Alloalcanivorax dieselolei B5: one gene and its partner. The protein of the gene in region 2 interacts with the protein of the main gene of each other region in a pairwise test. Links are inferred from orthologs where the notes say so. Each region holds a gene or a part of one and is shown on either strand. Other genes may lie near its edges.

Region 1 (4,407 bases), 970 kb from region 2 along the record:
ACTCCCGCCACGGCGCGATTACCTGGATGCCGGGCTTGAGCGCGTAGGCGCCCAGTTCGAAGCGCACCTGGTCGTTACCCTTGCCGGTAGCGCCGTGAGAGATGGCGTCAGCGCCGGTTTCCTCGGCGATTTCCACCAGACGCTTGGCGATCAGCGGGCGCGCGATGGAGGTGCCCAGCAGGTACTCGCCCTCATAGATGGTGTTGGCGCGGAACATCGGGAACACGTAGTCACGCACGAACTCCTCGCGCAGATCCTCGATGTAGATCTCCTTCACGCCCATGGCCTGGGCCTTGGCGCGGGCCGGCTCCACTTCCTCACCCTGGCCGATATCGGCGGTAAAGGTCACCACCTCACACTGGTAGGTTTCCTGCAACCATTTGACGATCACCGAAGTATCCAGGCCACCGGAATAGGCCAATACCACTTTATTGATGCCGGACATGCAAAGCTCCACACGATGGACGCGCACCGCCGGCCTGGCCGGACGATGGCAGTGAACGAAAGACCGCGTATTGTACCCGCCACCGTCCGTCGCCGTCACCTGTCCCCGAGAGCAACGTCCTGCCGCCCGGTTTTGTGTAGAATGGCGCCTCAGCCCGGGGCCGGCGGCCTTGTGCGGGGATATCTGGCCCCGTAGCATGGGCACGCTTTGTACGGAGACCCCATGAGCGAGAAACACCCTTCCCTTGCCTTGCGCTTCCGGGGCTTTTTGCCCGTCGTGGTGGACGTGGAGACCGGCGGCTTTGACGCGCGCCACGACGCCCTGCTGGAAATCGCGGCGGTTTTGCTGGAAATGGACTCCGGGGGCTACCTGCGTCCAGCCACCCGCATCCACTTCCACGTGGACCCGTTCCCCGGTGCCAACATCGAGCAGGCGGCCCTGGATTTCACCGGCATCGACCCGAGTAACCCGTTGCGCGGCGCGGTGGCCGAGGACATCGCGCTCAGCGGAATCTTCGATCCGGTACGCAAGGCGGTGAAGCAGAACGGCTGTAACCGGGCGGTGCTGGTGGGACACAACAGCTTCTTCGACCAGGGGTTCCTTAACGCCGCTTCCGAGCGCAACGACGTCAAACGCAACCCGTTCCACCCGTTTTCCAGCTTCGATACCGCCGCCCTGGCCGGTCTGGTCTACGGTCAGACGGTGCTGGCCAAAGCCTGCGAGGCGGCTGGCATCCGCTTCAGCCAGCGCGAGGCGCATTCGGCCCTGTACGACGCCACCCGCACCGCCGAGCTGTTCTGCTCCATGGTCAATCGCTTCCGCGATCTGGGCGGCTGGCCGCCGCCGCCGCCCGCCAAGATGCCGCCGACCCTGGTGCGGGAACTGGACTGAGGGACACCGGGCAGGGTACCGGCATCCGGAAACCATCGCGGCCCGTGGGCCACTCCCACGGATTGTAGGAGCGGCCCACGGGCCGCGCTGGTTTCAGCTTCCCGCGCCAAACGTCCGGCGCGCTACGCTTTTACAGCTTGTCGGCGTTCTGGGACAAATAGGACGCCACGCCTTCCGGGCTGTCCTTCATGCCCGAGTCCCCTTTCTGCCAACCGGCCGGACACACTTCGCCGTGCTCTTCGTGGAACTGGATGGCGTCCACCAGACGCACCAGCTCGTCGATATTACGGCCCAGCGGCAGATCGTTGACGATCTGGCTGCGCACCACGCCGTTGTTGTCGATCAGGAAGGCACCACGGAACGCCATGCCGCCTTCGGATTCGACATCGTAGGCCTGGGCGATCTGGTGATTCATGTCGGCGGCCAGGGTGTATTGCACCGCGCCAATACCGCCGTCGTTCACCGGGGTGTTACGCCAGGCGTTGTGGGTGAAATGGCTGTCGATGGAGACACCGATCACTTCCACGCCGCGCTCCTTGAACGCATCCATGCGGTGATCCAGAGCGATCAGCTCGGACGGGCAGACGAAGGTGAAGTCCAGCGGGTAAAAGAACACCAGACCATATTTGCCCTTGATCGCCTCGGACAGGGTGAACTCGTCGACGATGCTGCCATCGCCCAATACCGCGGGAACGGTGAAGTCGGGTGCGGGTTTACCTACCAATACGCCCATCTCGTTTTCTCTCCAGTTAAATCACAAGGGAAAACCCGCCGTGAACGGCGGGTGTGCCGGTGCGTTCTCGTCGCATCCGACGTTTATTCGGCGTCGCTTTCCGCCGCGGCGCTCTCGACCAGCGTTTGCAGCTGCCCGGAGCGGAACATGTCCATGATGATGTCGCAGCCGCCGACCAACTCGCCATTGACCCACAATTGCGGATAGGTCGGCCAGTTGGCGTACTCCTTGAGCGACTCACGGATTTCCGGGGCTTCCAGGATGTTCACGTAGGCGAACGGCTTGTTCACCTTGGTCATCGCTTCCACCACTTGGGCGGAGAAACCGCACTGAGGAAATTGCGGGGTGCCTTTCATGTAGAGCAGCACCGGGTTTTGGGCTATCTGGTCTTTGATGACCTGAAGCACGTCGTCCATAAAAGACTACCTGGCTGGGTGGCTGATTGAAGTTACCGGTCAGTGTAGCACTTCCGGCGCCGTGGGCAGAGGGTGGGGACGGCACCGGGCCCTTTCAAGCCCGGCGCCGGAGGTCGCTCAGAAATGGGCGCGAATGCCGAGCGCGGCGGTACGCGGCAGGTTCGGGCGGGCGCCGTCCGGGCTGCGGGCGACGATTTTCTGCTCATCGAACAGGTTGTCCACCTTGCCGTAGACCTCCACCGCGCTGGTCAGATAGTAGGACGCCGTCAGGTCCACCACCAACAGATCATCGGTACGCTCCAGCCCGTTGTCGCAGCCGCCGGTGACGCACATCCCCTCCACGTACCGGGTGGTCAGATAACCGCCCCACTGGGCCGGCTGCTCCAGCCCCACGGTCACACTGGCCTGGTGCTCCGGCAGGTAAGGCAGGCGGTCTCCGCTTTCCACCGCGGCATCACTGGACTCCGAGGATTGGGTGATCTTGCCGCGGGTGTAGGTGTAAGCCAACCGCAGCGGCACGGTCAGGCCATTGGCCGCCCGCCAGAGTGTGCTGCCGACCGCCAGCTCCATCCCGTATACGCGCGATTCACCGAAGCTCACCGAGCCGGAGTCCTGGCTGCCGCCGCCGGCCAGATCGCAAGGATAGGCCAGCGAGCAATTCTGCAATGTGTTCTCGTAATCACTGTAGAAACCGATGGCGTCCACGTTCACACGCTCGCCCCAGTAGCGGGCGCCGGCCTCGTAATTCACGCTTTTTTCCGGGTCGGTGCCATCGGTGGCGGAAGCGCCCGCCGGGGCGAACCCCTGATGCACGCCGGCCAGCAAGGACCATTGATCGCTCAGCAAATAGGTGGCGCCCAATCCGGCCAGCACCTCGCTGACGTCATTGCTGTCGCGCCGGCTCACGGTATCGCGCCCCGGATCACCGTAGCGGCGGGCTTTGGACTGGATATCCTCATAACGCAGCGAGCCGGTCAGAATCAACTTGCCGATATAAACCTTGTCCACCAGCCAGGCCGACCAGGCGTCGGCCTCTTCCACCCGGTTATCACCGCCGGTGGGCGCCACGTAGCCGCTGGGCACCAGCACGCCGTTGGTCTGCGAGAACACCTCCACCGGCTGATAGCGATCCACCTCGTCCTGATGGAAACGCGCCCCCACCACCATCTCATGCTCCAGAGCGGCGGTGGTGAAGGCGTGGGCCAGCTCGCTCTGGACCCCCTTGGCGGTGTATTCCCGGTTATTGTGTTTCACCGTCACGTCGGACACGTCCTGGCTGCCGTCCAGGATGGCCCGGGCAGCGGCGTCGCCGCCGTTGGCGTCATCGATCAGGCCGCCCAGGCCGCGGCCACCGGCACCGCTGACCTTGAACCAGTCACGCTGAAACTCATTGCGGTAAATCACCGACGTCAGTTGGGTGCGGTCGCCGAGCACCAGAAGATGGCGCAGGGCGATACCATCGTGATCGTTGTCCATCTGATCCAGGGCACTGAGTCCATAGCGCCGGTTGGGATCAGCGTGAAAATCGCCATCGCTGAGGCCCAGGTAGGTTTCGTTGGAGACTTCACTGGAATGGGACAGCTTCAGTTCCAGCGCCTGCCGCAGCGACGCCTCCGCCGGGCTGGTCCAGCGCAGCTTGGCGATATAATCGCGCTTGTCGAAACCGGTATCGCGGTCGGAGCGGTCCACGTCCTTGAATCCGTCGCTGCTTTGCTGATGGGTTTCCAGCAGGAAGCCCCATTGTCCATGCGTGGCGCCATACCAGGCATGGCCACGCTGGTGGCCGTTTTCACCGGTTTCCAGTTGCACCATGCCGGCCGGGGAGTCGGGAATCGGCGTGGACAGGAAGTTGATCGCCCCGCCCACGGTAAAGGGACCGTAACGCAAGGTGCCCGGCCCTTTCAGCACCTCGATGCCGTGAA
Region 2 (4,563 bases):
CACGTCCCGCGCCGCCACCCGCAGACGCGGCGTGTCACCGCCGGGCCCGGAGGCCGGCACCCTCACCTCACAGGCGCCCAGGGCCAGCACCAGCAAATGATGATCCTGCTCATAACGCAGATGGCGGGTGCGCAGTACCACCGCCGCGTCCCGATGTTCCGCCAGCGGAGACCCGGGGCCGGCCAGCACATCGTTGACCTCGCCTTGCGCCGCCAGGGCGCCGTCACGCAACCACCAAAGGTGCTCTCCCAGGGTCAGCACCTCATCCAGATGATGGCTGACATACAACACCGGAATGGTCTTCGCCACCCGGCCGATCACCTCCATCAGCGCCTGGCGTCGGGCCTGATCCAGGGCCGCCAGCGGCTCATCCAGCAGCAACAGTCGCGGCGCGCTCAACAAGGCCCGCCCCAGCGCCACCCGACTGGCCTCGCCACCGGAAAGTCCCTGCACCCGGCGCGACAGTAACGGCGCCAATGACAGCAACTCCAGCACTTCTTCCCAACGTTGTGCCGGCACCGGCGCCCGCCGCGCGGCATAGCGGAGATTGCCGATCACATCCAGATGGGGAAACAACGTCGGTTTCTGCAGCATCAGCCCCACCGGCCGGCGATGGGCCGGCAACGTTCCGGCAGAACCCTGCCAACGTTCGCCGTCGAATTTAATGCGTCCCTGACAAGGCTCAAGACCCGCCACCGCCCGCAGCAGACTGCTTTTGCCGGCCCCGGACTCACCGAACAGGATGGTCACGCCCCGTTCCGGCAATGTCCCCTGCACCGAAAGCTCAAAAGCGCCGCGACGGAGGGCGATATCCAGGCACAGACTCATAGCGGCCCCCGCGCCTTCTTCTGCCAGCGGAACACCGCCCACAGCAGCACCAGCGACATCACCACCAACACCAGCGCCAGACGCTGGGCACTGGCGTAATCACCGGCCTCCACGTGCTCATACAGCGCCACCGAGGCGACCCGGGTCTCGCCGGCGATGCTGCCGCCGATCATCAGCACCACACCGAATTCCCCAAGCGTATGGGCGAAGCCAAGCACCGCGGCGGACAGATAACCAGGGCGCGCCAGTGGCAGCACCACGGAGAAGAACCGATCAAGAGGGCCAGCGCCGGCGGCGGCGGCCATGTCCAGGATATCCTTGTCGATGGCGGCGAAAGCGTTCTTTAACGGCTGCAGCACGAACGGCAGTGAATAAACCACCGAGCCGATCACCAGACCGGCAAAGGAGAACGCCAGTCCCGGCCGCTCCAGCAGGGGACCAAGCCAACCGCCGGGACCGTCCGGGCCAAGAAACAGCAACAGGTAAAAGCCCAGCACCGTGGGCGGCAGCACCAGCGGCAACGCCAGCAGCGCTTCCAGCAGGGCCTGGCCGGGCCGGAAGCGGCGGGCCAGCCACCAGGCCAGCGGCGTGCACAGCAGCAACAGGATCACAGTGGTGATCAGCGCCAGTTTGACACTCACCCATAACGCCAGAGTGTCGCCGGCCGCCAGCATCAAGGCGTCTCCAGCCGATATCCCGCCGCTTCGATCCGTTGCCGGGCGGCGTCACTGAACAGGAAATCATAGAAGGCGCGAGCCGCCGGCCGGTCATCCAGCAGCACCGCCTGTTGGCGAATCGGCGGATAGGACGCCGCCGGTGGCAGCCAGAGACTGCCGCCGGCTTCCCGAACCTGGGACAGCGCAACGAACCCGGCCCGGGCGGCACCGCTTTGGATAAACTGAAAGGTCTGCCCCACGTTCTCGCCACGCACCAGGGTGACGGAGTCCGGCAACGCCAGAGTGGTCAGCACCGCCTCGGCGGCGCCGCCGTAAGGCGCGGTGCGGGCGTTGGCCAGCGCCAGCGGCGTCAGCTCACCGCCATTCAAAAGCGCCGCCCCCAGCGCCAGCCCCGGCTCCCGGCTCCACAGTGCCAGCACGCCCAGGGCATAGGTGCGGCGGCTGCCGGCGACAATCCGTTCCTGCTGCTCCAACTGACGCGGGCGGGCCTCATCGGCGGCGAGGAACAGGTCCAGCGGCGCGCCCTGCCGTATCTGCGCATAGAGTTTGCCGGTGGAACCCACACTGACGGCCACCTCGGCCCCGGCATGCCGGGACTGGTAATCCGCCACCAGCTGCCGCATGGGGCCAGCGAAATTGGCGGCCACCGCCACCCGCACCGGCGCTTCCGGCCACGCCAGTAACGGAAGCGCCATTAGCAAAGCACAGCAGGCGAAGCGGAACATGCCGGTCTCCGTTAACGTGATCCGGACTCCCGGGGGTTTTGTCCGAGGTGGGCCTCGCCGCGCTGACGGGACAGTTCGATCTGGCGCTGCCGCTCGGCGAAGCGGGCCTTCTGATCCGCCGTGGACTCGTGGTAGCAACGCGGGCAGGACACGCCCGGCTCGTACTGCGGGGACAGCTTATCCTGATCGGAAATCGGCCGGCGGCAGGCGTGGCACTGCTGATACTGGCCGGGTTGGAGGTCGTGATCGACGGTAACCCGCTCATCGAACACGAAGCACTCGCCCTGCCACAATGACTCGTCCTTGGGCACGTCTTCCAGGTATTTGAGGATCCCGCCTTTGAGGTGATAAACCTCCTCGAACCCCTGCTGGCGCAAATAGGCGGTGGATTTTTCACAGCGGATGCCGCCGGTGCAGAACATCGCCACCCGTTTGTGGCGGGACGGATCCAGATTCTCGCGCACATAATCCGGAAACTCACGGAACGCCTTGGTGTGCGGATTGATCGCGCCGGCGAAGGTGCCCACTTCGTACTCGTAGTCGTTGCGGGTGTCGATAACCAGGGTTTCCGGGTCGGCGATCACCCGGTTCCAGTCCTCCGCCTCCAGGTAAGTGCCGCGTTCGGCGTCGGGGTCCAGGTCCTCCACGCCCATGGTGACGATCTCTTTCTTGAGTTTCACCTTGGTGCGCAGGAACGGCGGTTCGTGGGTGTAGGATTCCTTGTACTCCAACCCCTGAAAGCGACCGTCCGCCGCCAGCCAGGCCAGCACCGCGTCAATGCCTTCCCGGCTGCCGGCGATGGTGCCGTTGATGCCTTCACGGGCCAGCAACAGGGTGCCGCGCACGCCGGCCTCAGTCATGCACGCCAGCAACGGCTCACGCAGGTTCTGGTAATCGTCGAGACGGGTAAAGCGGTACAACGCCGCCACCACGATGACATCGTTCATCGAGTGAACTCCGGATCATGTTTGCTGCCGCCACGGCAATCCGGCGAGGCCGCCACCTCGCCATTGCGGGCGTTCCATTCCTCAGGGGTGAACAAATGCAGGGCCAGTGCATGCACCGGACCGGCCAATTCCTCGGACAGCACCGCGTAGATCGCCTGATGACGACGCACCGGCATCTTGCCGGAGAACGACTCGGACACCACCGTCAGTTTGAAGTGGGTTTCCGAGTTGGCCGGCACGTTGTGGCGGTGGCTTTCGTTCTCCACCGTGACCTGGACGACCGGCATGGCGTCGCGGATTTTGCGCTCAATGGCTTGAGCCACGCTCATACTGCTCTCCGTGGAATCGGGTCTGGGGACGCTATTCTACGGTTTTGCTGATCATTTTGCAGTCTCCGGGCGTGGAATAACCGCCTCCCACAGGGCTTCGCCCTCCTGGTCCAGCAGCGCGGTTTCGCTGTCGCCGGGCCCGAACTGGTGCACCTGGCGGTTTTCGCTCCAGGCAGCCCAGTCAGCGCCACGGCCATGGGAGAAGTCGCTCCACACCTGTTGCACCCGGCTGGCCAGTTGTTTCGGCTGCTCGCCACCACCGGTGAAATACTGCCCCACCGGGGTATCGGTAATGCCGAATACGAACGGCACGTCGACCACATGACAGGCCCCCATGGGGATGCCGAACTGGGTGCTCGGCCAGGTGAACTGGAACCCCCAGGTGCGCGGCTGCCGGGAAGACTGGGCGTCCAGCAAACGCAAAGTCGGCACCCGGAACAGACGGTCGCTCTCCATGGCGGAAAACCAGTCCATATTGCTGCGCTGCGGGTGCGGGGTAACGTGGGCGCGATAATAGTCGAACAGGCGCTGGCCGTTGCCCGGTGCGGCACGTTCGAAGCGGCGCTGAATCTCGGCCTCATCCATGGCGCGCATTTGCTCCACCGTGGGGAAGCCAGCCAACGGCCCGGAATATTGAAAGAAATTCCATTCGTCCCGGCACACCCCGGCGAGCAGTTCGATATCCGCGCAGACGCCGTCGGCCATGGCCTGGATCGGAACCTGCGGCAGCAGGTCGCCGTCCACCATCGGCAGGAAATTCATCCCGAACTGGGGTGTGGAATCCCGCAATCCCCGCGCCACCGACGTACGCAGCGCCTCCCCCTGTGCCGCCAGCCAGGCGTCACCGTCGGCCTGCCGCAGACGATCGGCGACATCGCCCTCGCCGGGTAACGCCGCCAGAAACGCCTCTGTGACGCGCCGCGACTCCTCCGGCGACAGCACGAAATCGGCGCCGCCGGACTGGATGATGGCGCGCTGGAACAGTGGTCGCGCCCGTGGCGCCGCCATCAGCGAGGCGACGCTGAAACCGCCGGCGGATTCGCCGAAAATGGTCACC

The links. Proteins that work in one complex are often made in the same cells at the same time.
Region 1: the proteins of B5T_RS12010 (region 2) and grxD interact in binary tests that used the Escherichia coli proteins (3 or more experiments, as listed by UniProt). The link is inferred for Alloalcanivorax dieselolei B5 from one-to-one orthologs.

What each region holds. Positions count from the first base shown.
Region 1 is NC_018691.1:3,638,848-3,643,254, forward strand. What follows is about bases 820-3,760. They hold grxD (Grx4 family monothiol glutaredoxin), read right to left. Parts: upstream 2,486-3,760; coding sequence 2,153-2,485; downstream 820-2,152. Other genes in these bases: rnt (ribonuclease T), read left to right, coding at 820-1,336; B5T_RS16140 (peroxiredoxin), read right to left, coding at 1,467-2,069; B5T_RS16150 (TonB-dependent receptor family protein), read right to left, coding at 2,603-3,760. Also shown: B5T_RS16130 (argininosuccinate synthase), read right to left, coding at 1-445; more of rnt, read left to right, coding at 668-819; more of B5T_RS16150, read right to left, coding at 3,761-4,407. UniProt on the Escherichia coli protein: Monothiol glutaredoxin involved in the biogenesis of iron-sulfur clusters.
Region 2 is NC_018691.1:2,670,769-2,675,331, forward strand. Bases 1,841-4,563 are described here. They hold B5T_RS12010 (BolA family protein), read right to left. Parts: upstream 3,507-4,563; coding sequence 3,174-3,506; downstream 1,841-3,173. Other genes in these bases: modA (molybdate ABC transporter substrate-binding protein), read right to left, coding at 1,841-2,230; trhO (oxygen-dependent tRNA uridine(34) hydroxylase TrhO), read right to left, coding at 2,242-3,177; B5T_RS12015 (carboxylesterase/lipase family protein), read right to left, coding at 3,558-4,563. Also shown: modC (molybdenum ABC transporter ATP-binding protein), read right to left, coding at 1-828; modB (molybdate ABC transporter permease subunit), read right to left, coding at 825-1,502; more of modA, read right to left, coding at 1,502-1,840. UniProt on the Escherichia coli protein: Transcriptional regulator that plays an important role in general stress response. Has many effects on cell morphology, cell growth and cell division. Acts by regulating the transcription of many genes, including dacA (PBP-5), dacC (PBP-6), ampC and mreB.